Regions from separate parts of the Pseudarthrobacter sp. NPDC058119 genome, predicted to be linked through region 3. Evidence: predicted binding sites of a transcription regulator. Region 3 holds the regulator's gene; each other region holds the start of a gene.

Region 1 (14,229 bases), on a different contig from region 3:
GCCTCTCCCGTGGCTTCCAGGGCTGCGCCCGCGCTGCCGGCGGTGGCAGCGAGCATGGGCTGAACCGGCCGGCCCACCACCAGGCCGACGGCGTCGAGCTCAGCCGGGGTGCCGGTGAGCGCCAGGAGGGCGGTCCCGCCGAGGTCCCCGGAAAGCATGGCAGCACGCCTCACCGCGTCGACGGGCCGCTCGGCAGCGCGGGCGACGGCGTCCGTCAGCACTCCTTCCAGGGCACCGGTGCGCAATTCCCCCAGCAGGACGCCGGCGATGAAGGACTGCTCCGGTTCGGTGGCGGCGGCCATGAGCGTCCCGAGGATGGCGGCCCGTTCCGCGCCCGACCCGCTGCCCGCTGTTGCCAGGAGCCGGTCCAGCGCGGCATCGAAATCCGACACGGTGAGGCTTGGCTCCGCTGCCGGTTCTTCCTTGGCCGCCGCGACCGCGCTCCAGCCCACCCCCACCCGGCCCTGCCGGGGTTTGGCACTGAGCAAGCCCACCGCCGTCGGGATCTCCGCGGGTTCCAGCCGGCGCAGCAGGTGCGCCAGGGCATCCACCTTTGCCAGCCGGGAGCGGGTCGAAGCGACGGTTTGAGTGGTTTCCACGAGCTCGAGGAGCAGCATGGCACCATCCTGCCACGGGCTCTGGACAGCGCATGGGTGCACTCGCAGACTGGACGCATGGGACTCATCGTGGCGAATCTGTTCATCACCCTCGACGGCGTCTACCAGGCGCCCGGCGGCCGTGAAGAAGACCCCGAAGGGGCTTTCTCCTTCGGCGGCTGGCAGGCGCCGGTGTCCGACGACGAAGCCGGTGCCTCGATAGCGGCCGAGATCAGCAGGATGGATGCCCTGCTCCTCGGCCGGAAGACCTACGACATCTTCGCGTCCTACTGGCCCCGCCAGTACGGCGACATCGCCGACGCCCTGAACCGCGTGCCCAAGTTCGTTGTCTCCAGCACACTGGCGGACCCGGGCTGGGCCGGAACCACTGTCCTGCCGGACGCCGCGTCGGCTGGCGGCCTCCGGGACGGGCACGGGCAGATCCACATGTTCGGCAGCGGCGTCCTGATCCGGTCCCTCTTGGCGGCCAACGTGCTGGACCGGCTCCACCTCTGGCTGTACCCCGTGGTCCTGGGCCAGGGCAAGCGCCTGTTTGACACCGGAACCGTGCCCTCCACCTTCACGCTGGCGGAACCGGCCCAAAGCTTCCCCAAGGGTGCGGTGTCACTGGTCTATGAGCCTGCCGGCGGGGTGGAAACGGCAGAAATGGGGACCGGCTAACGGTCCAGAAACACAAAAGACCGGCCCAGCAGTGCTGGACCGGCCTCTTGTTGCAGGTGAGCCGCTAGTGGCTGTGGCCTGCGTGCTCGTCCTCTTCGGCAGGCTTCTCCACGACCAGGGTCTCGGTGGTGAGAACCAGGGCGGCGATGGAGGCCGCGTTGCGGAGGGCTGCACGGGTGACCTTGACGGGGTCGATGACGCCCGCGGCGATCAGGTCCTCGTACTCGCCGGACTTGGCGTTGAACCCGTTGTTGGTCGCAAGGTCGGCAACCTTGGAGGTGACAACGTAGCCGTCGAAGCCGGCGTTCTGGGCGATCCAGCGCAGCGGCTGCACCAGTGCGCGGCGGACGATGCCCACAGCTGCGGCGGCGTCGCCTTCGAGGGCCTTCACGGCAGCGTCTTCGTCCAGTGCCTTGAGGGCGTGGATGAGGGCGGTACCGCCACCGGCCACGATGCCTTCTTCGAGGGCAGCGCGGGTGGAGGACACGGCGTCCTCGATGCGGTGCTTCTTTTCCTTCAGCTCAACTTCGGTGGCAGCGCCGACCTTGATGACGCCGATGCCGCCGGCCAGCTTGGCCAGCCGCTCCTGGAGCTTTTCACGGTCCCAGTCGGAGTCGGTGCGGGTCAGCTCGGCGCGCAGCTGGGCTACGCGTGCTGCCACGTCTTCGGCCGAACCGGCGCCGTCCACGATGGTGGTGTTGTCCTTAGTGACGGTGATGCGGCGGGCAGTACCCAGCACCTCCAGGCCAACGGTGTCCAGGCTCAGGCCCAGTTCCGGGGAGACAACCTGCGCACCGGTGAGGGTGGCGATGTCCTGCAGCATCGCCTTGCGGCGGTCGCCGAAGCCGGGAGCCTTGACGGCCACGACGTTCAGGGTGCCACGGATGCGGTTGACGATCAGCGTGGACAGGGCCTCGCCCTCGACGTCCTCGGCGATGATGAACAGCGGCTTGGAGCTCTGCAGTGCCTTTTCCAGCAGCGGCAGGAATTCCTGGATCGAGGAGATCTTGCCCTGGTTGATCAGGATGAGTGCGTCTTCGAGGACTGCTTCCTGGCGCTCCGCGTCGGTGACGAAGTACGGGGACAGGTAGCCCTTGTCGAACTGCATGCCCTCGGTGAGGACCAGTTCGGTCTGGGTGGTGGAGGACTCTTCGATGGTGATGACGCCATCCTTGCCCACCTTGCCGAAGGCCTCGGCGAGGAGCTCACCGATTTCTTCGCTCTGGGCGGAGATGGCGGCAACGCTTGCCACCTGGGTGCCTTCGACCGGGCGGGCGTTCTCCAGCAGGCGGGCAGCCACGGCCTCAACCGCAACCTCGATGCCGCGCTTGATCTGGCCGGGGGCAGCGCCGGCTGCAACGTTGCGCAGGCCTTCCTTGACCAGCGCCTGGGCCAGGACTGTGGCGGTGGTGGTGCCGTCGCCGGCAACATCGTTGGTCTTGGTGGCTACTTCCTTGGCCAGCTGTGCGCCAAGGTTTTCGTAGGGATCGTCCAGCTCCACCTCGCGGGCGATGGTGACGCCGTCGTTCGTGATGGTGGGGGCGCCCCACTTCTTGTCCAGGACGACGTTGCGGCCGCGCGGGCCGAGCGTCACCTTGACGGTGTTCGCGAGCTTATCGATACCGGCCTCGAGGGACCGGCGGGCAGCGTCGTCAAACGCAAGCTGCTTTGCCATGGTTTTGTCCTTTCAAAGACAGAACCCCGCACTGCCGGCCAGCATAAGCATGGCCGGCAGCACGGGGATCCGAAGAGTTACTTGACGACGATAGCCAGGACGTCGCGGGCGGACAGTACGAGGTACTCGGTGCCGCCGGTCTTGACTTCGGTTCCGCCGTACTTGGAGTAGATGACGACGTCGCCAACGGCTACGTCAACGGGAACGCGGTTGCCATCTTCGAAGCGGCCGGGGCCTACTGCAACAACTTCGCCTTCCTGCGGCTTCTCCTGTGCGGAGTCCGGGATGACCAGGCCGGAAGCCGTGGTCTGCTCGGCTTCGAGCGGGCGGACAACAATACGATCCTCAAGAGGCTTAATAGAGACCGACACTCGGACCTCTCCTTTTCGTCAGCAAATTCGTGGACTGGAAAGCTTTCCGCCGTAGCTGGCAAACCGTCGTCGCGGTGCCGGCAGCAGCCTGGCTGGCAGCTCTTCATGTGTTAGCACCCTCCTAGGGAGAGTGCTAATGAAGACTCTAGGCAAGGGTTAGCACTCGGTCAAGGTGAGTGCCAACGTTTCGTCATGGGCGTACACCCTTTTAGCGTCCGACGACGGCGGGCAGCAGGGAGGGCCGGCGTCCCGTTCCCCATGGGCCCGGGCCGTCAGCGGCCCAGGTCCTCGAAGTCCACGTCCTCGCCGCCGTCCGTATCGCCGTCACCCTGGTTCCGTCCCCGGTACAGCACCCAGCCGGACACTGCTGCGGCGAGCAGTGCAGCAACGAGGAAGAAGATGCTTCCGGCCCGCGCGCCGTCATACAGCCCGCGGATGTCCCTCGACTCCTGGCTGTTGTCTCCGATGTCATTGCCGCCCACGGAATAGACGGTGGCATTGAACGTGTCCAGCAGGAAGATGATCACCAGCAGCGCGATGCAGACCACGCCCACCACGGCGGCGGCAATCAGGACGGGACGGGCAAACCTGGCCGGGCCGCGGTTCCTTGATTCGTGGTTATCGGGCTCGCGGGGGGCTGCGCTCTCATCCATGGATTCAACAGTATCCGCATCGCGCCTGCCCGCTCCTCCACTAGGCTGGAACCCATGGCTCACGATCCCCAGGACCAGATGGCACAGGACCAGATCGCACCACTGCTGACCCCCGAGGGCTGGGAGTTGCTGGCATCGCTGGGCCCCTACCGGGACGAGGACTCGTTCGAGCTCAATACAGCGCTCCGGAAGGCGGGGCACCCTGCAGGGCTCGTCTCCGCCGTCCTGACGCAATCACGGCTCCGCACCAAGGCGGAGTCCAAATTCGGCGAATTCGCCCGCCAAATGCTCTTCACGCAGGCAGGCCTGGAGCAAGCCACGCGCCTGAACGTGGCCGCCCACCACGCCCAGCGGTTCGCCGCCGCCGGGATTAGCCACGTGGCGGACCTGGGCTGCGGGCTGGGCGCCGATTCCCTGGCGCTGGCCTCCCTCGATATCAACGTCACCGCCGTCGAAATGGACGAAACCACCGCGGCCTGCGCCACCGTGAACCTCATTCCCTTCCCCAACGCCACGGTGGTGCACGCGGATGCCGAATCGGTTCCGCTGGACGGGGTGGACGGCGTCTGGCTGGACCCGGCCCGGCGGGTCACCTCCACCTCCGGCACCAAGCGGATCTGGGACCCCGAGGCCTTCTCCCCGCCGTTGTCCTTCGTGGAATCACTGGCTGCCCAGGGCAAGGCAGTGGGCGTGAAGATGGGCCCGGGCATGCCGCACGAATCCGTGCCCGCGGGCTGCGAGGCGCAGTGGGTATCGGTGGCCGGCGACGTCACGGAGGTGACCCTGTGGTTCAACGCCGTGCGCCGGCCCGGAGTCCGCCGCGCCGCGCTGGTCCTGGGGCCGCAGCCACCTGCCGAGCTGACCAGCGCCGAGGACTTCGGCGCAGGCCCGTCAGCGCCGGTGGGCCCAGTGGAGGGTTACCTGTACGAACCTGACGGGGCCGTGATCCGGGCCGGGCTGGTGGCGGACGTGGCGCTGCAGCTCGGCGGCCACCTGGTGGATGAGCACATTGCCTACATCTGCGCCCCGGAACTGCTGGCCACCCCGTTCGCCAGGGCCTACAAGGTCCTGCAGGTCATGCCCTACAACGTCAAGGCGCTCAAGGCCTGGGTGAAGCAGGAGGGCATTACCGTGCTGGACATCAAGAAGCGCGGTACGGCGGTCACCCCCGAAGAGCTGCGGAAGCAGCTGCTGCCCGGTGGAAAGAATGCGAAGAAAGGCGGCAGGACGGCCACCCTGGTCCTGACGCGCATCGGCGAGGACCGGGTGGCCATCGTGGTGGAGCCAGCCTAGCCGTCCCTACTGGGCGCGCATGAACTCCTCGGCGGCCCGTACCTGGTCCGGGGTGGGCCTCACGCCCGTGTACAGGACAAACTGCTCCAGCGCCTGGATAGTGGCTACCTCGGCCCCCGTGATGACTGGTTTTCCGGCCGCACGGGCAGCGCGGACCAGCGGCGTCTCGGCGGGCAGTGCCACCACGTCGAATACCAGGCGGGCCGCGTCGATGGCCTCCGCCGGGAAAGCGACGGTGTCCGCGTCCGTCCCGCCGGCCATTCCCAGCGGGGTGACGTTGATGATCAGGTCAGCCGTCCCGCCGTCGAGCGCTGCACGCCACTGGAAACCGTACTGGTCCGCCAGCGCGCGCCCGGCGGCCTCGTTGCGGGCGATCACCGTGACGTCCTGGAAGCCGGCGTTCCGGAGGGCTGCAACAGTGGCCTTGGCCATGCCGCCGGCGCCCTGCACCAGCACCGAATAGTCCGTGGGGACCGCATTGGTGGCGAGGAGTTGTTCGATCGCGGTGTAGTCGGTGTTGTACGCCTTGAGGTGCCCGTCCGTGTTCACGATGGTGTTCACGGAGTCGATGGCCTTGGCGGAGGGGTCCAGCTCGTCCACGAGTGCGATGACGTCCTCCTTGTACGGCATGGAAATGGCACAGCCACGGATGCCCAGGCCGCGGACACCGGCGATGGCCTGTTCGAGATTGGTGGGCGCGAAGGCCTTGTAGATCCAGTTCAGGTCCAGCTGCCCGTAGAGGTGGTTGTGGAACCGGGTCCCGTTGTTGCTGGGACGGGCCGAGAGCGAGATGCAGAGGGTCATGTCTTTATTCAGAATGGGCACCTGACCATTAAACCCGCGTTCGGCCTTGGTTACGGGCAGCCGGTTCCGGCCGGGAAGGATCCGACGGCGGCGGGCAGTTTCCCCGGCGCCGTCGCTTTCCCTGCCAGCACGGCGGCCACGGCGTCGAAGGCGGCATCGGTACGGCCGTACAGCGCCAGTTTCACCGGAGCCGTGGACCCCTGGAGCGGCCAGGGAGCGTCGAGGGAAACGGCGATGTCCCCGCCGGCCGGTTTTCCGCCGAATCCGATGAGGTTGACCAGCGGCCCTGATCCCACGGCAAGCCCGGCACGTGCGGCGGCGGCTTCAAAGCGCTCCCGGTCCCCCGGTCCCCCGCCGGCCACCCGCACGGAACCGGGCACCAGCGGTCCGCTGCAGGGACCGGAGACCACCGTAACAGCCGACGCCGAGACCTGGGCCGACAGCGTTGCTCCGCTTCCGGCCGGGGCACCCGCGCCCGCGGTTCCGGCAGGCGGGGCGGTGCGGGCATGCCAGACCATCATGGTGGCCACGCGTTGCGCTGCCTCATCCAGGCGTGCGGCGGGAAGCGTGCCGGCACCCAAGGCTTGGACGATGGCGGCGTGCGCCTGCTCCACGTCCGCAGGCATCAGCAGCAGGTCGGCACCGGCAGCCAGTGCCTTCACTGCAGCAGCGCCGGCTGGATACTGGTTCTCGACGGCGCCCATGTTGAGGGCATCCGTCACGGCCACTCCCTTGAAGCCCAAACCCCTGAGCGCCGAGTAGCTGGGGGCAGAGAGCGACGCCGGGACGCCGGGTTCCAGCGCGGGCACGGCAATGTGTCCGGTCATGACAATGGGGAGTCCTGCGGCGACAGCGGCCTCGAAGGGTTTCCAGTCCCGGCCCCGCAGCACGTCGAGGCCGGCCGGCTGGACGGGGAGGCTGAGGTGGGAATCCGCCGTTACCGAGCCGTGCCCGGGAAAGTGCTTGACGGTGGGGAGCACGCCGGCCTCCAGCATTCCCTGGGAGAAGGCGGTTCCGTGGGCGGCTGCCGCACCCGGGTCTGCGGACATGGAGCGGGCGCCGATGGTCGGGTCCGTGGGTCCGACAGTCACATCCGTGTCGGGGGCGAAGTCCAGGTCAAAGCCCAGCGGCACCAACTCGCTTGCCAGGCCGTTGCCGGCCTTGCGCGTCAGGTCCAGGTTGCCGGCGGCCCCGTAGCTCATGGGAGCGGGCCACTCGGTGAGGGGCTGCCCCAGGCGTGCCACCGCCCCGCCTTCCTGGTCCACACCCATGATCCCCGGCCAGCGCCGGCCGTCCGCTGCAACAGCCTGCTGCAGCCGCTGGTTGACGGCGCCCATGGCGGGCACGTCCACCTGGCCCTGCGGGTCGCGCGGCACGTTGTCGCCCATGATGATGGACCCTGCCAGGTGCAGGCGCTGGATGAGCGCCGCCTGGGCCTCCACCTGGTTGCCCTTGAAGAACGGGAGCAGGACCTGCCCGGCTTTCTGTTCCGGCGACATGGCCGCGACGGCTGCCGCCGCAGCGTCCTGGTCGCGCTGCTCCGGGCCCCACCCCAAAGGCCGGGAACCCGGATCAGGTGACGGGGACGCCAAAGGAGGCGCCGGCGTCGTACTTGCCGACGCGGACGGCGACGCCCCGGTGGGCGGCGCGGAGGACGACGTTGGTGCCGCGCTGGGGGAAGGAGAACAGGAGGCCAGCGCCAGTGCGGACAGGGCCAGGAGGAGGGGGAAGGTTTTGGCAGGACTATGACGCAGGGGGAACGGTGCCATCAGTACGATGCTACCCCTGCACTAGACTTGAACCACCCGTTCCCCTGCCGGCAGCAGCCTGTGAGCGGCTTCAGCCAGCGGCAAACCGGACAGTAAGGAAACGTGTGAAGATCGACTTCGCGTCATCGAGGCAGTCAACCCTCGGTGTTGAGTGGGAGCTTGCCCTGGTGGACGGAAAGACGGGCGAGCTCGCTTCCGTGGCCAACCAGGTGCTCCGCGGCGTGGCCTCCCGCCACCCGGAGCTCAACGAAGACGACGAACACCCGCACATCAAGCAGGAACTGCTGCTGAACACGGTGGAACTGGTCACCGGGATCTGCGAAACGGCCGCCGAGGCCAAGGAGGACCTCAGCAGGTCCGTCGCTGCCGTCCGTGAAATCACAGATCCCATGGGCGTGGAACTGTTCTGCGCGGGCAGCCACCCGTTCAGCCCGCCCCAGCTGCAGCCGGTGACGGACAAGGAACGCTACGCCAAACTCATCGACCGGACCCAGTGGTGGGGCCGGCAAATGGTCATCTACGGCGTCCACGTCCACGTGGGGCTGGACCGCCGGGACAAAGCCCTCCCCGTCCTGGACGGCCTGGTCAACTACTTCCCGCACTTCCAGGCGCTCTCCGCGTCCAGCCCGTTCTGGGGCGGCGAGGACACCGGCTACGCGTCCCAGCGGGCCCTGATGTTCCAGCAGCTCCCCACCGCGGGGCTGCCCTTCCAGTTCAAGTCCTGGGAAGAGTACGAGTCCTACGTGCAGGACATGTTCACCACAGGCGTCATCGACACCATCTCGGAGATCCGGTGGGACATCCGGCCCGTGCCCGCCCTCGGCACAATCGAGATGCGCATCTGCGACGGCCTGGCCACCCTGGAGGAAGTGGGGGCCATTGCGGCGCTCACCCAGTGCCTGGTGGACGAGTTCTCCACCACCCTGGACAACGGGGGCACCATCCCCACCATGCCGCCGTGGCACGTCCAGGAGAACAAGTGGCGCGCTGCCCGGTACGGCCTGGACGCCATCATCATCCTGGATGCCGCGGGCAAGGAGCAGCTGGTCACCGACCACCTGCTGGAAACCCTGAACCGGCTTGAACCGGTCGCGGCCAAGCTGCGCTGCTCCGACGAGCTGGCCGACGTCGAGAAAATCATCCGCCGCGGCGCCGGGTACCAACGCCAGCGCCGCGTGGCAGCGGAGAACGGCGGGAACCTGCAGGCCGTGGTGCTGGACCTGGTCAAGCAGATGCGCAACGGCCCCACCGCCTGACCCGCCCCCCACTTGCTCTATCAAATATGGCTCCTAAACCGACGGTTTAGGAGCCATATCTGATGGAGCATCCGGAGGGTTTGCCGGGTGTCAGGCCGGGAGTGAGACCGAGGTGACGGGCATCGAGGAGTCCGGGGCGAAGCCGATGCCGCTGGGTTCGGCGCCGGCCATCACCAGCTGCGCGCCGAGGGCGGCCACCATGGCGCCGTTGTCCGTGCACAGGTCCAGCGGCGGAACGTGCAGGCGGATGCCGGCAGAGGCGCAGCGCTGCCCGGTCAGTTCACGCAGCCGGGAGTTTGCCGCCACTCCGCCGCCCAGCAGGACGTCCTTGATGCCGTGCTCCCGGCAGGCCAGGACCGCCTTCGAGGAAATCACGTCCACTACGGCTTCCTGGAACGCCGCTGCAATGTCGGCCACGGGGATCTCTTCGCCGCGGGCTTCGAACTGCTCCACGCACCGGGCCACGGCCGTCTTCAGGCCGCTGAACGACCAGTCGTACCGGTGCGGGCCGGGCTCATCGGCTGTGCCCATGTACTTGGGCTGGGTCAGGCCGCGGGGGAAGCGGATGGCTTTGGCGTTGCCGGTGCGGGCCATCTTGTCGATGGCAGGTCCGCCGGGGTAGCCCAGCCCCAGGATGCGGGCCACCTTGTCATAGGCCTCGCCCGCGGCGTCGTCGATGGTGGAGCCCAGGAGCTCCACGTCGCTGGTGATGCTGTTGATCCGCAGGATTTCGGTGTGCCCGCCGGAGACCAGCAGGGCGCCCAGGTTCTCCGGCAGCTCCTGCCTGCGGCCGGTGGCGCGGTCGTCCAGGAGACCGACGCCCACATGCGCCACGAGGTGGTTGATGGCGAACAGGGGCTTACCGGTGGCCACGGCGAGCGCCTTGGCAGCGCACACACCCACCATCAGGGCGCCGGCGAGCCCAGGCCCGGAGGTGACGGCGATGGCATCCACGTCTTCCAAGGCCACGCCGGCGTCGGCCAGGGCCTGTTCGAGGGTGGGGACGAAGGCATCAAGGTGGGCGCGGGAGGCGATTTCGGGGATGACCCCGCCGAAGCGGACGTGCTCGTCCATGGAGGACGAGACCGTGTTGGTCAGGAGCGTGGTGCCGCGCACGATGCCCACACCGGTTTCGTCGCAGGATGATTCAATGCCCAGCACCAGGGGCTGCGAGCGGTTCATGCCTGGCCTCCTTCCGTTGCTTCGTATCGGTCAGGGTGTGCCGCGGGCAGTTGGAGCCGCATGATGAGGGCGTCCACGCCGTCGCGGTAATAGCGGGGCCGGACATGGATCTGTTCGAATCCAAACCGCACATAGAGCTGTTGTGCCCGCGGGTTGTCGGCCCGGACCTCGAGCAGGACGTCGGCCGCGCCGCGGCGCCGGGCCTCGTCGATCAGCTGTGTGAGCAGCGTGCTGCCGATGCCCCGCCCCTCATGCTCCGGGACGACGGCGATGGTCTGGACGTCAGCGATGGGCTCGATGCACATCACGCCGGCGTAGCCCACGATGCCGTCGCTGGTCTCCGCCACCAGGTAGCGGCGGGTCTCCGGCTGGGAGAGCTCGTCCAGAAACATCTGGACGGGCCACGCGTCAATGGGGAAGAGCTTGTGTTCCAGTACGCCCACGGCGGGCACATCGTCCAGCGTCATGTCGCGGACGGTGACGTCTGCCGTGCGTGGGTCCGGGGTGCTGCTCACAATGCCCGCTTCCGTGGTCCGGGGACCTGGGCGTCGGATTCGCGCAGGTAGAGGGGGGTGGAGTCCAGCAGGGTGTGTCCCGACGCCAGCCGGGCCAGGGCGAACTGGCCAAGGTACAGGGCATCGGGCTGCTCCGCAGCGAAATCCGGGTGGGCCTGGAGCACGTCGGCGTAGAGTCCCGCGCCGGCGCCGAACGCAGGCAGGTCAGGGAGGTCGGACGCAAAACCGACGTGGGGACCGTCCTCCAGCACGGGCAGCTGGCCGTCATCCAGGCTGTACCGGGCCCAGTAGACCTCTTTGCGGCGTGCGTCAGTCACCACCAGGAACCCGGCGACGGCGGCGGTGGACTCGGCGACTTCGAGGGCCATTGCGTCCAGGCTCACCAGGCCGTGCAGGGGTTTGCCCCATACGAAGGCCAGGGTGCGGGCTGTGGCGATGCCGGAGCGGAGTCCGGTGAACGGACCGGGACCAACCCCCACCACCAGGGCGTCCACATCCTGTCCGGTCACGCCCGCTTCGGACAGCATGGCGTCGATTCCGGGGGCGAGCACCTCAGCGTGGCTGCGGGTGTCCTCAGTGGCAAAGCTCGCCAGCACGCTCTCGGGGGCGTCATCGCTAACCAGCGCTGCGCTGGCCACGGCGGAGGTGTCAATAGCCAGGATCAGCATGCCGCTCCCTCGTCGGGTCCGGCCAGTTCGGGAAACTCCGCCCAGCGTGGACCGTACCCACGCATGACGATGGTCCGGGGCTCGTCGGTGTCTTCGGCGTCGAAGTCCAGGTTTCCCGGGGTGGCCACCGGGGTAGTCCCGAGCCCGATGGCACGGTGCAGGTCGATCTCCAGCCGGCTGTCGCTCAGGTGCTCCACCCGCTCATGTCCCCACTCCACCACCGTCACTGCTGAATCCATGGTGTTTTCGAGGTCGATGTCATCGATTTCCGCCGCCGACCCAAGCCGGTAGGCGTCCACGTGCACCAGGTCCGGGCCGCCCGGGCGGGGGCCGCCCGGCAGGTTGGGGTGGATGCGGACCAGGACGAAGGTCGGCGAGATGATGCCCGGGCGGACGCCCAGGCCTTCGCCGAGACCCTGGGTGAAGGTGGTTTTCCCGGCACCCAGCTCGCCGGACAGCACCAGCAGGTCCCCGGCCTGCAGCACCCCTGCCAAACGGGCGCCGAACGCGTGGGTCTGTTCCGCCGTCGTCGCCGTGTAGGTCTTTTCCCAGTTGGCGGGCAGTTCTTCGGTCGTGCTCATGCCGCTCCTGCCTTGCCGGGGACGCCCGCCAGGGCCGGGCCGCTGCCAACAGGTTCGTGTTCGTTGATAAAGCGGCGGGGAACGCGCGGACTGATCCTGGTCACCACCTCGTAATTGATGGTCCCGGCGGCGTGTGCCCACTCGTCAACGGTGGGCCCGCCGCCGTCGGCGCCGTTCCCGAACAGCTCCGCTTCCGCGCCCTGCAGGGCCGGGCCGGATGCCTCCGGGCCGAGGTCGATGACCATCTGGTCCATGGCGATCCGGCCCACCACGGGGTAGGTCTTCCCGGCCACCCGGACGGGGCCGCCGGTGGCGACGCGGGGGACGCCGTCGGCATAGCCAAGCGGAATCAGTCCCAGCGTGCTCGCTTCCCTGGTGCGGTAGTGCAGGCCGTAGGAGACGCCCTGCCCCGCGGGTACCTCCTTACACTGGGACACCAGTGTCCGCAGGGTCATGGCGGGGCGGAGGCCGAGCTCGGCGGAGGTCTGGCCTTCGAACGGGGAAAGCCCGTAAATGCCCAGGCCCACGCGGACCATATCGAAATGGGTATCCGGCCGCGAAAGGGTAGCCGGCGTGTTGGCCAGGTGCCGGACCTCGGGATCCACGCCCGCGTCCTCGGCAATGGCAAGGGCCTCCCGGAATGCGGCCACCTGCTCATCCGTCTCGGGCCGCTCCGGCTCATCAGCCACGGCCAGGTGGGAGAAGATGCCCACCACGCGCAGCAGCCCCTGGTCCTGGTACTCCACGGCCTCCCCCACCAGGCGGTCCCAGGCCTCGGGGGTTGCGCCGTTGCGGCCAAGCCCCGTATCGACCTTGAGGTGGATCCGGGCGGGGCGTTCCTGCTCACGGGCCGCAGCAACAATGCGTTCCAGCTCCCACCCGGAGCAGCCAATGTCGACGCCGGCAGCTACGGCGGCGCCAAAGTTGCTGTCCGCGGTATGCAGCCAGGCGAGGAGGGGCGCCTCGATGCCGGCCGCACGCAGCGAAAGGGCTTCGGAAATGTGCGCCACGCCCAGCCAGGACGCGCCCGCCTGAAGCGCCGCACGGGCCACGGGGACAGCGCCGTGTCCGTATGCGTCGGCCTTGACCACGGCCATGACTTTCGCGGGGGAAGCGGCGGCGGCCAGCCGGCGGACGTTGTGCCGGATCGCCTCCAGGTCGATCACGGCGGACCGCTCGTGGCGGGGGTCCGGCCCGGAGGCAGCGCTGAATTCACCGGTTGTTGCGGGGTAGCTCACCTAACTGATTCTAGTGCGGGCACTTCAGGCCGAATAATCGGGGCGTCCGCCGGCCCTCAGGCGTCGGAGAGATGCGCGATGGTCGCTGCCGCCCGGCGCTGTGCCGCCAAGGGCACGTCCTCGATGATGTCCGCGAGGAATCCGAAGCGCCTGAGCCACTGGCTCATCTGCCGTTCCGGACGGGCGTTGGCGCGCTTCCACCAGTCGGCGATGTCCCCCCAGCCGGGGGCGGCCAGCGATCCGCCAACCTCCTGCACGGCCAGGGAGGCGCACAGGTTGGCGAACCGCAGCCTGTCCCCCAGCGGCCAGCCGGCCAGGGTGCCAACTATGAACGCCGCGTCGAAGCAGTCACCGGCTCCGGTGGGATCGTGCGCCTTGACCGGGAGCGACGGGACCCACTCCTCTTCCCCCGTTTCCGAGTCCACGGCCATGGCCCCCTGCGCGCCCAGGGTCACCACCGCCACCGGCACGCGGTCCGCGAGTGCATACAGGGCACTCCACGGATTGTCTTTGCCGGTGAACGCCATCGCCTCGCGCTGGTTGGGCAGGAAGGCGTAGAAGTACTGCAGGTTTTCCAGCCGCACGGGCGCCCATTCCCCGCTGGGATCCCATCCAACGTCCCCGAACAGGCGGACTCCCGCGCCGTGGGCCGCCCGGGCCCACGGTTCGATTTCCATGCCGACCTCCGCAATGCCGGCGAGCGCCTGGGGCGGACTGCCGATCAGCTCGGAGTTGGTCACCGGTGCCGAGTGGCCGTGGGTAACCATGGAGCGGTCCTGGTCAACGCACAGGGACACGGTGACCGGCGAGTGCCAACCCGGGACGCGGCGGGAGAGGCTGAGGTCCACGTGTTCCTGGCTGGAGAGGATCTTCCAGTTGAAGTCACCGTAGCCGTCATCCCCGAAAGCCGCCGCCAGACCGGTGCGCAGCCCCAACCGGGCGGCGGC
Region 2 (6,928 bases), on a different contig from region 3:
TGCAACCGGAGGTCCTCACCTTTGGCTCAACGACTCCAGCGAGTCATCACATTCACCGAACCAACGTCCCTGGGCAGTACACCTAGATCTGCCCGACCGGGAGTTTCTTTTCGGCCTGGAACACGTCCTCCACCCGGCCCTGGGCCCAGTATCCGGAGAGGGACACTTGGCGGCGTTCCAGGCCGCGCTGCTTGAAGAAGACCTCACGCAGCGCCTTCATGTACCCGCGCTCCCCATGGGCAAAGACGTCCACAGTACCGCTGGGCCATTCCGCGTCCGCCACGGCCTTGACCAGCAGGTCGCTGGAACCCGCAGGGGTGCCGTTGCGGGGCAGCCAGGTCACCCGCAGGCCCGCAGGGGCCGAAAGCGGCTGGATGTCGGCTTCGGAGCCGACCTCCAGGAAGGCGAGGCCGGTTGCCCCTGCCGGGAGGGCCTCGATACTGGCGGCGATGGCGGGAAGGGCCGCTTCGTCACCGGCAAAGAGGTACCAGTCGGCCCCGGGATTGGGGTTGTACGCGCCGCCCGGGCCGGTGAACGTCAGGGTCTCGCCCGGCTGGGCCTTGGCCGCCCATGGACCGGCGAGCCCTTCGTCGCCATGGACCACGAAGTCGATGGCCAGTTCCCGGGCTTCCGGGTCCACCCAGCGCACCGTGTAGGTGCGGGTGAAGGGCCACTGGTCGCGCGGCATGGTTTCCCGGACAACCTCCAGGTCCAAGGGGGAGGGGTACTCCACATCCGGCTGCGGGAAGATGATCTTCACGTACCGGTCAACGAATCCGTTGTTGATGAAATCGCCGAAACCCTCCCCGCCGGCCACGATCCGGACCATGTGCGGGGACAGCTGCTCCTTGCGCAGCACGGTGAGGTTGACCTGCGGACGGCTCTTCTTGGTTGCGCTGGTGGCGGCGGGGACAGTGCTCATAAGGCAAGCCTAGCTACGGCACGGGCGGGAGTTCCCAGGTTACGTCCGTTGCCCCTTGTTCCCGGAGCAGCTGGTTCACGCGGCTGAACGGCCTCGAGCCAAAAAAACCGCGGGACGCGGACAACGGACTGGGGTGGGCGCTGGTGACGGCAGGGGTGGCGGCAAGGAGCGGCCGGACCCCCTCAGCCTCCTTGCCCCACAAGAGGGCCACCAAGGGCAACGCCGACCCGTCCGGGGCCTTGCGTGCGGCCAGTGCGGTGACTGCCGCCGTCGTAATTTCCTCCCAGCCCTTCCCGCGGTGTGAGCCGGCCGCGCCGGCCCTGACGGTAAGGACCCGGTTCAGGAGCAGCACGCCCTGCTCCGTCCACGCCGACAGGTCACCGTGGACGCGCGGGGGAATGCCCAGGTCCGATTCCAGCTCCCGGTAGATGTTCACCAGGCTGCGGGGGAGGGGACGGGTGCGCGGGTCGACGGAAAAGGACAGGCCGACGGCGTGTCCCGGCGTGGGATAGGGGTCCTGGCCCACGATGAGGACCTTTACGGCGGCGAGTGGCTGGCGGAAAGCCCGCAGCACGTTCGACGGCGGCGGCAGGAGCTGGTGCCCGGCCGCCTCTTCGCGTGCCAGGAAGGCCAGGACCTTCCGCAGCTGGTCTTCCACGCCCTGCAGCGCCGCGGCCCAGTCCGGAGCCATAAGCTCTGCGAGCGGCAGCCCGGCCAGGCCGGCAAAGCTGAGGGTGTCCGCCGGGTCCTGCTCCAGCTCGAACAACGCATCCGATTCAACCATCGGTCCATTGTCGCAGGGACTGTCTGGAGCCGGGGCATCGTGCGGTGGCCGCCGGGCCCCGCGCCGAATGACACCGCTGTTATTTGGCGGCTAGCATAGGGGTAAGACATTGACCGTAACCAGCGAAGGAGTGCGCCGTGGCGGAACCGGCCCGGGAACACCTGCCGGAGCAGGATTCACGGAAGTCCCTCCTGGCGGATTTCATCCTCCGTGAGTCTTCCCTGTCAGAGCGCGAGCAGCAGATGCTGGCCCTGGAACGGCAGTGGTGGAAGTATGCGGGAGCCAAGGAACAGGCCATTCGCGACCTCTTTGACCTCTCCTCAACCCACTACTATCAGCTCCTCAACGCATTGATCGACCGCGAGGACGCAGTGGCCCACGATCCCATGCTGGTCAAGAGATTGCGTAGACTACGTACGTCGCGCCACCGTGCACGTACTGCCCGGCGCCTGGGATCCGACGCTTAAGACGCCCCAGGCCGGGACAACAGCCGCAATCAACAAGGATGTCCTTCCACCATGACCAGATACGCCCGCGATGAATTCGACAAGGTCCCCGAGGCCGCGTCGCGACAAGGTGTCCACCGGACGGCTTCGGCCCCGTCCCGGGTACGGCTTTGGCCCATCCTGGCGGTGGGAATGGCAGCCCTGGCCATTGGGGTGGTGTCCTTCCTGATCCTGCCCAAACTCGGCTTCAACGCCACCGCGAGCCAGGCGTCGGCAAGCGTGGAGTCAGCTCCGCTCGCCGGCACCGGGTCCACGCCCACGGCCACGCAGGCCGCCGGCTCCGCCGCAACGGTGAGCCCCACGCCGTCCGCCGGGCCAACCCAGGGCAGTGAGCCGGAGCCCACTTCCTCGGCCACCCAGCAGGCCGTAGTGGACAGGACGCAGGCAGTGGCCGTCTACAACGCCGCCGGCACGGCCGGACTGGCAAGCCGGGTAGGCGGGACCGTCCAGGCCGACGGTTGGCGGCTCGGCCCGGTGGGCAACTGGTCCGGCGCCCCGCAAAAGTCCTCCGTGATCTTCTACGCCGGCCCGCAGCAACTGGCAAGCGCCCAGGAACTCGCCGGCCTGCTGAACATCCCCACCGTTGTGAGCAGCACCGAGTTCCAGGCGCCCCTCGTCGTGGTCCTTGGCCCGGGTTACCGGTAGCCGCACGCCGCCCAGTTACGCCGGCCAGGCCTCCACCCGGCCCCGATGGAAAGAGTTGTTGAGCATGGCACTGGGAACCGTCAAATGGTTCAACGCTGAAAAGGGCTACGGCTTCATCACCGTTGACGGCTCCGGTGACGACATTTTTGTCCACTGGTCCGCCATCCAGGGAGAGGGATACCGTGCTCTGGCCGAGGGCCAGCGGGTCCAACTCGATGTCGGCGAGGGCGAAAAAGGTCCCCAGGCGGAAAACGTCCGGCCCGCGCCGTGATGCCCGCATCGCGTCCCGGAGCCCGTGCCGTGCCGGTACTTGCGCTCTCCCTGGGAGCTGTCCTTTCACTGGGCGCGTGCGCCGGCGCCGGCGGCAACGCGCGGGTGGAACCGGCCGAAGCCTCCGGTGACGGTGTGCTCCGTATGGCAGTGATCCTGGACAACACCGGTGACAGCGCCTTCCTCAACGCACCGCAACTGGCTGCCGCCAAGCTCGCCATCCAGGACATCAACGCGGCCGGCGGACATAAAGGCCGGCCAGTGGAGCTCCTTCCGGAGCACCCGGACCAGGACACCGCGAAGCAGGCAAGCGATGCAGCGGCCGCCAAGGCGGACGTGGTGATCGGACCCACCGACTCCAGCCACACTCCGGCAGCAGTGGACGTCCTGTCCCGTGCGCACATCCCCCTGATTTCGCCGGCCAACACCGCTGCCGGCCTCTCCGGGCTGGCGAGCGGAGGCTACTACTTCCGGACCGCGGCAGCCGACGTCGCGCAAGGACCCGTGCTGGCCAAACTTGCCAAGGACGCCGGTGCCGCCACGGTCAGCGTGCTCTACCAGGAAGGCCCCTACGGCAAGGACCTCTCGGCCGCCGTCACTGATGCAGCAAAAGGGTCAGGACTCACGGTCCTGCCGGGTGCCGGTTTCAAGCCCGGTGCTGCAGCCGAAGCCGCCCGCTCCGCGTCCAAGGCCAAGCCGGACGCCGTCGTCCTGATTGCCCGCGAGGGTGCACAGGGCGCGCTGGTGGAGCTGAACAATGCAGGCCTTACCGGCTCCCGGATCATCCTCAGCGACGGAGCGTTTGCCCGCTACGGGTCCGGGCTCGCACCCCGGACACTCGAAGGTGCCCGCGCCGTCGTTCCCGGACAGTTGCCCAGCGCTGCGTTCCAGGCGAAACTGCTGGCGGTTGACCCGGCACTCAAGGACGTCTCCTTCGCCGCTGAAACCTACGACGCCGTCACGTTGGCGGCCCTCGCCGCGGCCCGTGCCCAGGATGACGCCGGACGCTCCATTGCCGCGAACCTGGTCCCGGTTTCCGGGGGATCGGCTGCGTCCGGCGCCGGCGAACCGGCCGCCCCCTGCTTGAGCTATAAGGAGTGCCTCGGCGGCCTCGCAGCCAGCCAGGACATCAACTACGACGGCGAATCGGGCCCGGTTGCCTTCGATTCCAACGGGGACATCACCTCAGCCGCTTTCTCTGTGTACACCTTCGGGGCCGACAACAACCCCTCGCTGTCCGGCCGGGAGACGGCGGGGCGCCCAGGCTGATCGCCCTGGGCGAAGCGGCCCCTTCCCGCGGGGCGTTACGCGTCGTTTCGCTTGCACTCTAACCTGGGGAGTGCTAATTATTGACTTAGCACTCTGACGTACCGACTGCTAAAGCAACGCCTGGTTCCGGCCGGCAGCGCACGGCACCGGTCGACGAGCGAAAGAAACACCTCACTTCAGTGAGATCCCCGCCCGGAGGCATACAGAGGCCGCCGGCAAAAGGATCGTCCGTCGCGGGCACTGCAGCGAAGGTTCATTCTTAACGTCTGTCCCGAAAGGACTATTGCCGTTATGGCCAAGATCATTGCATTTGATGAAGAGGCACGCCGCGGCCTTGAGCGTGGCCTGAACACCCTCGCCGACGCCGTTAAGGTCACCCTCGGCCCGCGTGGACGCAACGTCGTCCTCGAAAAGAAGTGGGGCGCCCCCACCATCACCAACGATGGTGTTTCCATCGCCAAGGAGATCGAGCTGGACGATCCCTACGAGAAGATCGGCGCCGAGCTGGTCAAGGAAGTTGCCAAGAAGACCGACGACGTTGCCGGTGACGGCACCACCACGGCAACCGTCCTGGCCCAGGCCCTGGTCAAGGAAGGCCTGCGCAACGTTGCTGCCGGCGCCGACCCGCTGTCCCTCAAGCGCGGCATCGAGAAGGCTGTTGACGCCGTCACCGCCGAACTGCTGAACTCCGCCAAGGAAATCGAAACCAAGGAAGAGATCGCGGCCACCGCCTCCATCTCCGCCGGTGACGACGAGATTGGTGCCCTCATCGCCGAAGCCCTGGACAAGGTGGGCAAGGAAGGCGTCATCACGGTCGAGGAATCCAACACCTTCGGCCTGGAGCTGGAACTCACCGAAGGCATGCGCTTCGACAAGGGCTACATCTCCGCCTACTTCGTCACCGACGCCGAGCGCCAGGAAACGGTCCTCGAGGACCCGTACATCCTGATCGTCAACTCCAAGATCTCCAACGTCAAGGAACTGGTTGCTGTCCTGGAAAAGGTCATGCAGTCCAATAAGCCGCTGCTGATCATTGCCGAGGACATCGAGGGCGAGGCCCTGGCCACCCTGATCGTCAACAAGATCCGTGGCACCTTCAAGTCCGTCGCCGTCAAGGCTCCGGGCTTCGGTGACCGCCGCAAGGCCCAGCTGGCCGACATCGCCGTCCTCACCGGCGGCCAGGTCATCTCCGAAGAAGTTGGCCTCAAGCTGGAGACCGCCGGCCTGGAGCTCCTCGGCCAGGCCCGCAAGGTAGTTGTCACCAAGGACGAAACCACCATCGTCGAAGGTGCCGGCGACGCCGACCAGATCGCCGGCCGCGTTTCCCAGATCCGTGCCGAGATCGAGAACTCCGACTCCGACTACGACCGCGAGAAGCTGCAGGAGCGCCTGGCCAAGCTGGCCGGCGGCGTTGCAGTCATCAAGGCCGGAGCCGCAACCGAGGTTGAGCTCAAGGAGCGCAAGCACCGCATCGAAGACGCAGTGCGCAACGCCAAGGCTGCTGTCGAAGAGGGCATCGTTGCCGGTGGCGGCGTGGCCCTGATCCAGGCCGGTGCCAAGGCATTCGCCAACCTGCAGCTGTCCGGTGACGAAGCAACGGGCGCCAACATCGTCCGCGTTGCCATCGACGCTCCGCTGAAGCAGATCGCCTTCAACGCCGGCATGGAGCCCGGCGTGGTTGTCGACAAGGTCCGCGGCCTGCCCGCCGGCCACGGCCTGAACGCAGCAACCGGTGAATACACCGACCTGCTGGCAGCCGGCGTCAACGACCCGGTCAAGGTAACCCGCTCTGCCCTGCAGAACGCGGCCTCCATCGCCGGCCTGTTCCTCACCACCGAAGCAGTGGTTGCTGACAAGCCGGAGAAGGCTGCAGCGCCCGCCGGCGGCGACGACATGGGTGGCATGGGCGGCATGGGCGGCTTCTAAGCCTCCCCGGCCGGGACCTGCCCGCCACACCGCAAAATGCGGCTCCCTCTTCGGAGGGGGCCGCATTTTCGTTTTAAGAGTGGCAACGTTGGGCCGGGAAAGCCTTGGGTGGATACCTCCGAGTGGAGGGCGGGGGCCGGTGTCGGCCGCTTCTGGCAGGATGGACCAGTGACGATTACTGCAGCGGCTGATGGTTCGGCCTTGGGAAACCCCGGCCCGGCCGGCTGGGCCTGGTATGTGAATGACGATTGCTGGCGTGCCGGCGGCTGGCCCCACGGGACCAACAACCAGGGGGAGCTGATGGCTGTCCTTGACCTCCTGCGTGCTACCGCGCACCTGCCGGGGGAAGACCTGCGCATCCTCTGCGACAGCCAGTACGTGATCAATTCCATTACCAAGTGGATGCCGGGTTGGAAGCGCAAGGGATGGCGCAAGGCCGATGGCAAGCCCGTCCTCAACGTGGAACTGCTGAAGGAACTCGACCGCGAACTCGCCGGACGCACCTACACGTTTGAATGGGTCAAGGGCCACGCCGGGCACGACCTCAATGAAGCTGCCGATGAACGGGCCAGGGCTGCGGCCACGGCGTACCAGCAGGGGGTGGCG
Region 3 (9,629 bases):
GAGGGCTGCAGAAAAGCCAACAGTAAGGACCCTGCGTGTCTCCCATGGCCCGCACCGCACCGGTGCCCGCCGCGACAGATCCGGCCATTATTCGGAACTTTTGCATCATCGCGCATATCGACCACGGCAAGTCCACCCTCGCTGACCGCATGCTGCAGTCCACCGGGGTGGTCCAGGCGCGCGACATGAAGGCCCAGTACCTGGACCGGATGGACATTGAGCGCGAACGCGGCATCACCATCAAGTCCCAGGCTGTTCGCATGCCGTGGGAGGTGGACGGCGTCAGTTATGCGCTGAACATGATCGACACCCCCGGCCACGTGGACTTCACCTATGAGGTGTCCAGGTCGCTGGCTGCGTGCGAGGGCGCGATTCTGTTGGTCGACGCGGCCCAGGGCATTGAGGCCCAGACGCTCGCGAACCTTTACCTGGCCATGGAGAACAATCTCGCCATCATCCCGGTCCTGAACAAGATCGACCTCCCGGCCGCGCAGCCTGAAAAGTACGCAGCCGAACTGGCCAGCCTGATCGGCGGCGACCCCGAGGATGTCCTGCGGGTGTCCGGCAAAACCGGCGTTGGCGTGGAGGCCCTCCTGGACAAGATCGTCCACGACCTGCCGGCGCCGAAGGGCGACCCGGACGCACCTGCCCGGGCCATGATTTTCGACTCCGTCTACGATACCTACCGGGGCGTTGTGACCTACGTGCGCGTGGTGGACGGCATGCTCCACCCCCGTGAACGCATCCAGATGATGTCCACCAGGGCCTCGCACGAGCTCCTGGAAATCGGCGTCAGCTCTCCGGAGCCCACACCCTCCAAGGGCCTCGGCGTGGGCGAAGTGGGCTACCTGATTACCGGTGTGAAGGACGTCCGCCAGTCCAAGGTGGGCGACACCGTCACCAACCTGGCCAAGCCGGCGGCAGAGTCCCTGCCCGGCTACGCCGATGCCAAACCCATGGTGTTCTCGGGACTGTACCCCCTGGACGGCGCCGACTACCCGGTCCTCCGCGACGCCCTCGAAAAGCTCATGCTCAACGACGCCGCCCTGGTCTACGAACCGGAGACTTCGGCCGCACTGGGATTCGGCTTCCGGGTGGGCTTCCTGGGCCTGCTGCACCTTGAGATCACCCGCGAACGCCTGGAGCGTGAATACAACCTCGACCTGATCTCCACGGCACCGAACGTGGAATACGAGGTGACGCTGGAGGACAAGAAGGTGGTCCGCGTGACCAACCCCAGCGAGTACCCCACGGGCAAAATCGCCGAGGTCCGCGAACCGATGGTTTCAGCCACTATCCTGGCCCCCAACGAATTCGTCGGCGCCATCATGGAACTATGCCAGTCCCGCCGCGGCGTCATGGGCGGCATGGACTACCTCTCCGAGGACCGGGTGGAAATCCGGTACCGCCTGCCGCTGGCGGAAATCGTGTTCGATTTCTTCGACATCCTGAAGTCCAAGACCCGCGGCTACGGCTCCCTGGACTGGAAGGCCGACGGCGAGCAGGTTGCCGACCTCGTGAAGGTGGACATCATGCTCCAGGGCGAACAGGTGGACGCCTTCAGCGCCATCACCCACCGGGACAAGGCCTACGCCTACGGAGTGATGATGACCGGCAAGCTCCGCGAACTCATCCCGCGGCAGCAGTTCGAGGTGCCTATCCAGGCGGCCATCGGCTCCAGGATCATCGCCCGCGAAAGCATCCGGGCCATCCGCAAGGACGTGCTGGCCAAGTGCTACGGCGGTGACATCTCACGAAAGCGCAAACTGCTGGAGAAGCAAAAAGAAGGCAAGAAGCGCATGAAGATGGTGGGCACGGTGGAGGTTCCGCAGGAGGCGTTCATCGCCGCCCTCACCACCGACGAATCGAAGGACAAGGCCAAGAAGAAGTGACCACCGCGCAGCAGGGGACCCGCTGATGCCCAGCGCCCTTCCCCTCGCCGACCCGGCGCCGTCGGACGGCCTGCTGCCTGCCCAGGCAGCGGACGGTGCGCCGGCCCGGGCCTTCGGCCTGTACGTCCACATCCCGTTCTGCGCCGTGCGCTGCGGGTACTGCGACTTCAACACCTACACCGCCACGGAACTGGGCGGCGGCGCGTCACAGGATGCCTATGCCCAAACCGCGGTGTCGGAGGTGTACTTTGCCGCCAACGCAATGAGCCGTTCCGGGCTGCCGGAGCGCAAGCTCAGCACAGTCTTTTTCGGGGGCGGCACACCCACCCTGCTGCCGGCCGATGACCTTGCGCTGATCCTGCGGGCCGCCATTGACCGGTGGGGCATCGAGGACGGCGCAGAAGTCACCACCGAAGCCAACCCCGATTCGGTCACCCGCGAGTCCCTCGCCGTCCTAAAGGAGGCGGGCTTCACCAGGGTCTCCTTCGGCATGCAGTCCGCCGTCCCGCATGTGCTCAAGGTCCTGGACCGCACCCACACACCCAGCCGGGTTCCACAGGTGGTGCAGTGGGCGCGGGAGGCCGGACTGGACGTCAGCCTCGACCTGATTTACGGGACGCCGGGGGAGTCGCTGGACGATTGGCGCCACTCCCTGGAAACCGCACTGTCCTACCAGCCGGACCACATCAGCGCCTACGCGCTGATCGTCGAGGACGGGACCAAGCTGGCCGCGCAGATGCGCCGCGGCGAGGTGCCGGGAATTGACGACGACGACCACGCCGACAAGTACGAACTCGCCGACCAGCTCATCACCGCCGCCGGACTTGGCTGGTATGAGGTCAGCAACTGGGCGCGGAGTCCGGAGCACGCGTGCCGCCACAACCTGGCCTACTGGCGTGGCGACGACTGGTGGGGCATCGGGCCGGGCGCCCATTCGCATGTGGGCGGGGTGCGCTGGTGGAACGTGAAGCACCCGTCCGCCTACGCCAACCGCCTGTCCCAGGGGCAATCGCCCGCGGCCGGCCGGGAAACCCTTGATGCCGAAACCAGGAACATGGAGCGGGTGATGCTGGAGGCGCGCCTGCAGTCAGGGCTTGAGGTTTCGGCACTAAGCGCCGGCGGCAGGCACCAGGTCGCCGGCCTCATCGCTGACGGCCTGGTGGAGCCAGCCGCCGCTTTCCAGGGCCGCCTTGTCCTCACACTGAAGGGCAGGCTCCTGGCGGACGCTGTGGTCCGCCGCGTCCTTCCCGACTGACGCCGGCCCGCGCGTGCGCGGAGGCCTGCGCCGCTACTTGATCCAGCGCAGGTTGTACTGGTAGCGGTGCGGCTGGCCCTTGTTGACGTGGATTCCCGCGGCCACGGAGAAGCAGGTCAGCGCTACCCAGATCAGGGTGGCGATCACGGCGAAGATGTTGCCCACGTAGGGAATGAACACCAGGATGTTGGCCAGTACGGCGGCGATGGTGGGCGGCAGGCTGAAGTTCAGCGCCTCTTTGGATTCCTGCGCGGTGAACGGGCCGCGGTCGCGGAAGATCAGGTAGATCAGCAGCGACGGGACACAGCCAAGGATCCCGCCAAAGTGTGCCAGCGTGGCCCATTGGCGGTCTTCGCTGGCCGTGAGCGGCAGGGCGTTGGCGGGGACGCCATGGTACTCGGAGCGGCCCTGGCCGTCCCTGTGTTCACGTGCGTTTTCTGCCACAGTCTGTTCCTTCGGAGATGCAAGTGGTGCTGACGTCAAATACGGGCGCAGTGTGCAATACCCCCGGAAACGGTGGCATTGCACTACCAAGAATACTGGCTCCCGGCGCGGGGTCCGCCCTTCAGGGCACGGTCAGGAAGTCGATGACTTCCTCAACCCGGCCCAGCAGGGATGCTTCCAGGTCGGCGTAGGTGCGTACGGCGCCCAGCAGCTTCTGCCATCCCAGGCCGACGTCCTCCTTGGTCGCGTGCGGCCAGCCGAAGGCTTTCAGGATCCCGGTTTTCCAGTCCTGTCCGCGCGGCACGGCCGGCCACTTGTCGATGCCCAGGACCGCCGGCCGGATGGCCTGCCAGACGTCGACATAGGGGTGACCCACGATCAGGACATTCCCTGCCGCGCCGGGGGATGCCATGACGGCATCGGCAATGCGGGACTCCTTGGAATCCGGAACGAGGTGGTCCACGAGGACACCGAGGCGCCGGCCGGGACCGGGGTTGAAGGCGGCAACCGCCGCGGCGAGATCGTCGATGCCGTGCAGGGGTTCGACGACGATGCCCTCCACCCGGAGGTCGTCGCCCCAGACCTTTTCCACCAGTTCGGCATCGTGCTTGCCCTCCACCCAGATGCGGCTGGCCTTGGCCACCTGGGCCCGCTGGCCGGCAACCCGGACAGAACCGGAGGCCGTCCGGCCGGCGACCGCACCGCCGGCGGCCGCGCGCGGCGCCGGGGGCATGAGCCTGATGGGCCGGCCCTCTAGGAGGAAACCGAAGCCCAGCTTGAAGGACCGCGATTTCCCGCGGCGGTCCTCCAGGGCCACCACGTGCATCCCGCCGGACTTTTCCACCCGCGTCACGGCGCCCACCCAGCCGGACTGCACATCCTCCAGCACCATGCCCCGCTCCACGGGCACCTCAGGCAATTCCGCTTTGGCCGGGGCGGATATGCCGCGGGGCCCCCAGTTTTGGTAATCCATGGATTCGATCCGCCTAGCGCTAGGTCCTCCGCACCGGAATTTCGCCCGGAGCGGTACCAATGCTAACAACGGGCCAAGGCATAATAGACTGTTAGCACTTAGGCATGTCGAGTGCTAACAAGGTGGCACCTGGCGGGGGTATGGGTCCCGCACCATGGATGGAGGTGGAGAGTGAGCGAGCCACGCAAACTGGAAGTGCTGCGGGCCATCGTGGAGGATTACGTCCACTCCCGCGAGCCGGTCGGGTCCAAAGCCCTGGTTGAGCGGCATCATCTTGGGGTTTCCAGTGCAACCATCCGGAACGACATGGCGGCCCTTGAGGACGAGGGATTAATCACGGCCCCCCACACCAGTGCGGGGCGGATTCCCACGGACAAGGGCTACCGGCTTTTCGTCGACCAGATCTCGGCGGTCAAGCCGCTGTCGGCGGCCGAACGCCGAGCCATCCAGTCCCTGCTTGAAGGCGCAGACGATCTCGACGACGTCCTGGACCGCACCGTCCGGCTGTTGTCGCAGCTGACCAACCAGGTGGCCGTGGTCCAGTACCCGCACCTCAGCAAGGCCCTGGTGCGCCACATCGAATTCGTGCTGCTTGCCCCCCGCAAGGTGCTGGTGGTGCTCATTGCCAACAGCGGCAAGGTGGAGCAACGCGTCATCGACGTCGGCCAGGACCTGGGCGACGACGCAGTGGCGGCACTCCGGACGCGCTTCCTCGCCGCACTGTCCGGGACGCCGCTGAGCCGGCTTGCCGCGGCCCTTCCCTCCGTCGTGGCCGCCACGGCGCAGGCACAACGCCAGGCCGCGCACGCGCTGGCACTTGGCCTCGAGGGGCTCGCGCACAACACCAGGGAGGACCGGATGGTCATGGCCGGGACAGCCAACCTGGCCCGGTCCAACGTGGACTTCCCGCTCAGCATCGGCCCCGTGCTGGAGGCCCTTGAGGAGCAGGTGGTGATGCTGCGGTTGCTGAGCGAGATGGCCCAGGACCACCGCGGCGTTGCCGTGAGCATCGGAAGGGAGAACCCTTACGACGGCCTGGCCGAAGCCTCGGTAGTTGCTACCGGCTACGGTCCCGACAGTGCCGCCAAGGTAGGGATCCTCGGCCCCACCAGGATGGACTATCCCACCACCATGGCCGCCGTCCGGGCAGTGGCCCGCTACCTTTCCAGGATTTTGGGGCCCTGACCCGCGCGGCCGGAACCTGTTCCGGCCGGGAACAAAGAGCCGGGCCGCCCGACTGAACGCAGTACAACAAGGAAGAGATACGAACTTTGAGCAGCCACTATGACGTCCTTGGAGTCTCACCCGAAGCTACGGGCGAAGAGATCAAAAAGGCCTACCGCAAACTGGCCCGCACCCTCCACCCGGACGTAAACCCCGGTGAGGATGCCTCGGAACGCTTCAAGGCAGTAACTCACGCCTACGAGGTCCTCTCCGACCCCCAGAAGCGGCGGATCTACGACACCACGGGCAACGAAAATGGCACGGACAACGGCTTCGGCGGTGCCGGTTACGCGGGCCAGGGCTTCGCCTTCCAGGACATTTTCGACACCTTCTTCGGCGCCGGGGGCACCTCCGGTCCGGCTTCGCGTGTCCGCCGCGGCCAGGACGCCCTCATCAGCGTCCGGATCGACCTTCGCGACGCCGTATTCGGCGTGAACAAGAAGCTCGAAGTGGACACCGCCGTCGTCTGCCCCACTTGTGAGGGCTCCTGCTGCCGGCCCGGCACCCACCCCGAGCGCTGCGACATCTGCGGCGGCAGCGGCCAGGTCCAGCGGGCCGTCCGCTCCATCCTGGGCCAGGTCATGACGGCCGCCCCCTGCGGCACGTGCGAAGGCTTCGGCACCGTCATCAAGGACCCCTGCAACGAATGCAGCGGCCAGGGCCGAATCCGCAGCCGGCGGTCACTGACCATCAAGGTTCCCGCCGGCGTGGCCACCGGAACCAGGATCCAGCTCTCCGGGCAGGGTGAGGCCGGTCCCGCCGGCGGTCCCGCCGGGGACCTGTACGTGGAAATCCGGGTTAACAATGACGCCACCTATGTACGGGAAGGCGATGACCTCCACGCCACCTTGCACATCCCCATGACTGCCGCGGCCCTGGGCACCGACGTCAACCTGGAAACCTTCGACGGAACCCAGGACATCGACGTCAAGCCCGGAACCCAGTCCGGCGAGATCATCACGCTGCGCGGCCTTGGTGTCACCCACCTGCGCGGCTACGGACGCGGGGACCTGAAGGTCCACCTCCAGGTGGATACGCCGGCCAAGCTCGACTCGGCGCAGGAAGACCTCCTCCGGCAGCTCGCCAAGCTTCGCGGGGAACAGATCACCGAGGGAAAGCTCGCCGCCAGCGGCGGCATGTTCGCCAAGCTCCGGGACCGGTTCGGTAACCTGTAGCGGTGAGCAATCCCGTCTTCTTCACGCCCGCCGGCTCGCTGGCCGGGATGGCCCCCGGCCGCCACTTTGTCCTGGACGGATCGGAGGCACGCCACGCCGTGACGGTCAAACGGCTGTCTCCGGGAGAGCCGGTGGACATCGTCGACGGCGCCGGCACCCGCATGACCGGAAAGGTCGTCTCCGCTGCACCGTCCGGTCTCGAAGTGGAGTGCGGCGGCGTGGCCACCGATGAAAGGCCGGACGTCCGGCTGGTGCTGGCGCAGGCCCTGGCGAAGGGGGACCGTGACGAGCTGGCGATCGAGACGGCCACCGAATTAGGGATCGACGCCGTCATCCCGTGGCAGTCCGAACGGTCGATCGTCCGTTGGAAGGGCGACAGGGCCACCCGCGCCCATGCCAAGTGGGAATCAGCCGTAGCGGCGGCCGCCAAGCAGGCGCGGCGCGCCTGGATCCCCGAGGTCCGGGGCGCCGTCGAAACAGCAGGGCTGTCCGCTGCCGTGGAGGCCGCTGACCTGGCGGTCATCCTGCACGAAGACGCGGTGCGCCCGCTGCGAACTGTACTGGAAGAGTGGCAGGGGAGTGCCCAGTCCGGGATCCGGGAAGTCCTGCTGATCGTCGGTCCGGAGGGTGGAATCAGCCCCCGGGAAGTAACGAAGCTGTGCGACAAAGGTGCTGTGACTGCCCTGCTGGGGCACCACGTCCTGCGGTCCTCCACGGCCGGTCCGGCCGCCGTCGTGCTTGCCAGTGACGTCCTTGGCCGGTGGGCCGCTACCTGACTTTGAAGGACCTCGTGTCCTCATTGCGGTCCGGCTCCCCGGCGGAACCTGCCTGGGCCACCCGGAGCTCGTAGTCGCCCGCCGGCAGGTTCAGCGCCAGCGTGAACACTCCTGCCTGCCCCTGCCCGGCGCCGGCCGTGGTTTCTCCGGTCAGGAAGGGCGATTTGCTGCCGCCATCCGCGGACTGCAGGATTTGCCAGTGGAGCTTCGCCCCGGGCGACGTGCTCCGGCCGGTGATCTTGACGCTGCCGCTGGGCACCTCGGTATTTTCCTGGGGATCGATGATCCACACCGGCGCCACCAGGCCGGCGGCCCGGGTCATCAGGGCGCCCAGCTGGACTTTGCCAAACGCCACGTAGTCCGTGTGGCCGTCCACCAGGATCCGCACGCGGATCTGCTGTCCGGTGTCGATCAGGCCCGAGCTGGCAGCGGCCGCGGTCGCCGTGTAGATCAGCTGCTGGATGGCGCGGGCCGCCATATCAGCGTCGAGGTTGCTGTTGAAGGCATCGGCGGAGACGTCAACGGTGATAATGTCCTTGCCTGAAATCGACGTGGCAAGCTTGTCCGGATTTTGCCATGGCGTGAAGAAATCAGGGTCAAGCGGTTTCTCCGACATCATGGCGCGCAGGGCCCGTGTCACCGGGTTTTCCTGTTCCGGGACGTCCCGGAACTCGCGGTAGAGGAAGACGTTCCCGCCGGTGCGGCCGATCCAGTAGACGGGCGCCTTGTTCGAGGACTGTGTGGTTTCCAGCGGGGCGCTGGTGTTGGGTGCGTCCGGCATGGTGCCGCCTGTGGCGGGGACCGAGGCTGCGGTCCCCGTGGGGGCTGGTCCGCCTTCGGCAGTGCAGGCGGCAAGGACCGGAACGAGCACCAGGATCCCCGCAAAGACGGCCGGGCGCAGGCGGCCCATGGGCAGTCCTGCCCGTTTGGGCACAGAGGTATCCGGCACTGTCCTGCCCTTGTCCTTTCCTGGCGTGGCGGGCCGATCCCCCTGCGGCCTGGCGTTCCAGCAGATGCTGGATTTCCAGCATTACACAGGGGAGTGCCGCCGGAACCGCTCTTTCGCCTCCCTGGCAGCAACTGCAACGGGAACGATATGAGGCCGATATGAAGTTGATACCAAACGCTGCTTTTCGTAGCCGGCGGATGGCCCTTCCGGGTGGCGAAGGTACATGCCACCGGCCCGCCGGGTATCCGGCCTGGGCGTCTGCTGGCGTAAGATAAAGGGATCGCTGGGGCAGGGTGCACCGTGCAACCTGGACCGGCTGCAGCAAACAACTGATGTCGATCTTCGAGGGGACCACGGGCCTGCGGGCCAGCACCATGACTGAATCAGCAAATGGTAAGCGCCGGCTCAACACAGGCGACGGCAGTCCGGGGGAATTCCCGCACTCCCTTCCCGGCATCCGGACCGAAGTAGTCCTCTTCGAGAACTCCGACCAGATGGTTCAGTCGCTCGGCAGCCATGACGAGGCGCTGCGGTTCATCGAAGATCAGTTCCCGGACGTCAACTTCCACGCCCGCGGCAACGAACTGTCCATCAGCGGCCCCGTCAGTGATGTGCCCCGCATCATGCGGCTCCTCCAGGAGGTCCGCGGTCTTGTGGCCCGCGGCACCGTCATCACCCCCGCGGTGCTGCAGCAGCTGGTCGCCCTCCTGCGCACGCAGTCGCTGCAGAACCCCGTGGACGTGCTCACCCACGACATCCTCTCCAGCCGCGGCAGGACCATCCGGCCCAAGACGCTCAACCAGAAGAATTATGTTGACGCCATTGACGCCAACACGGTGATTTTCGGCATCGGTCCGGCGGGTACCGGCAAGACCTACCTGGCCATGGCGAAAGCCGTGCAGGCACTGCAGCAGAAGGAAGTCAGCCGGATTATCCTGACG

Evidence for each region. The regulator HrcA, encoded in region 3, represses chaperone genes, less so after heat shock. The targets are predictions, from matches to a motif close to TTNGCACTCGNNNNNNNCGAGTGCNAA.
Region 1: a site for HrcA is predicted at 3,480-3,506, ahead of groES (co-chaperone GroES). Genes of this name have one in related genera too.
Region 2: a site for HrcA is predicted at 4,482-4,508, ahead of groL (chaperonin GroEL). Genes of this name have one in related genera too.

Annotation. Positions count from the first base shown of each region.
Region 1 is NZ_JBHVTN010000001.1:459,041-473,269, forward strand. It holds gene ACFVTD_RS02070 (ATP-dependent DNA ligase) at 1-617, opposite strand, end outside; gene ACFVTD_RS02075 (dihydrofolate reductase family protein) at 675-1,277, shown strand; gene groL (chaperonin GroEL) at 1,342-2,952, opposite strand; gene groES (co-chaperone GroES) at 3,030-3,323, opposite strand; gene ACFVTD_RS02090 (hypothetical protein) at 3,596-3,976, opposite strand; gene ACFVTD_RS02095 (methyltransferase domain-containing protein) at 4,031-5,269, shown strand; gene ACFVTD_RS02100 (shikimate 5-dehydrogenase) at 5,276-6,094, opposite strand; gene ACFVTD_RS02105 (glycoside hydrolase family 3 N-terminal domain-containing protein) at 6,124-7,572, opposite strand; gene ACFVTD_RS02110 (glutamate--cysteine ligase) at 7,947-9,098, shown strand; gene tsaD (tRNA (adenosine(37)-N6)-threonylcarbamoyltransferase complex transferase subunit TsaD) at 9,189-10,280, opposite strand; gene rimI (ribosomal protein S18-alanine N-acetyltransferase) at 10,277-10,747, opposite strand; gene tsaB (tRNA (adenosine(37)-N6)-threonylcarbamoyltransferase complex dimerization subunit type 1 TsaB) at 10,792-11,463, opposite strand; gene tsaE (tRNA (adenosine(37)-N6)-threonylcarbamoyltransferase complex ATPase subunit type 1 TsaE) at 11,457-12,044, opposite strand; gene alr (alanine racemase) at 12,041-13,282, opposite strand; gene ACFVTD_RS02140 (carbohydrate kinase family protein) at 13,339-14,229, opposite strand, start outside.
Region 2 is NZ_JBHVTN010000012.1:6-6,933, forward strand. It holds gene ACFVTD_RS19890 (siderophore-interacting protein) at 83-922, opposite strand; gene ACFVTD_RS19895 (uracil-DNA glycosylase) at 936-1,706, opposite strand; gene ACFVTD_RS19900 (DUF3263 domain-containing protein) at 1,844-2,173, shown strand; gene ACFVTD_RS19905 (LytR C-terminal domain-containing protein) at 2,225-2,857, shown strand; gene ACFVTD_RS19910 (cold-shock protein) at 2,922-3,128, shown strand; gene ACFVTD_RS19915 (ABC transporter substrate-binding protein) at 3,128-4,396, shown strand; gene groL (chaperonin GroEL) at 4,688-6,322, shown strand; gene ACFVTD_RS19925 (RNase H family protein) at 6,491-6,928, shown strand, end outside.
Region 3 is NZ_JBHVTN010000008.1:242,419-252,047, forward strand. It holds gene lepA (translation elongation factor 4) at 36-1,892, shown strand; gene hemW (radical SAM family heme chaperone HemW) at 1,918-3,147, shown strand; gene ACFVTD_RS17580 (DUF4870 domain-containing protein) at 3,181-3,591, opposite strand; gene ACFVTD_RS17585 (DUF3097 family protein) at 3,713-4,564, opposite strand; gene hrcA (heat-inducible transcriptional repressor HrcA) at 4,736-5,749, shown strand; gene dnaJ (molecular chaperone DnaJ) at 5,836-6,963, shown strand; gene ACFVTD_RS17600 (16S rRNA (uracil(1498)-N(3))-methyltransferase) at 6,966-7,739, shown strand; gene ACFVTD_RS17605 (GerMN domain-containing protein) at 7,732-8,649, opposite strand; gene ACFVTD_RS17610 (PhoH family protein) at 9,063-9,629, shown strand, end outside.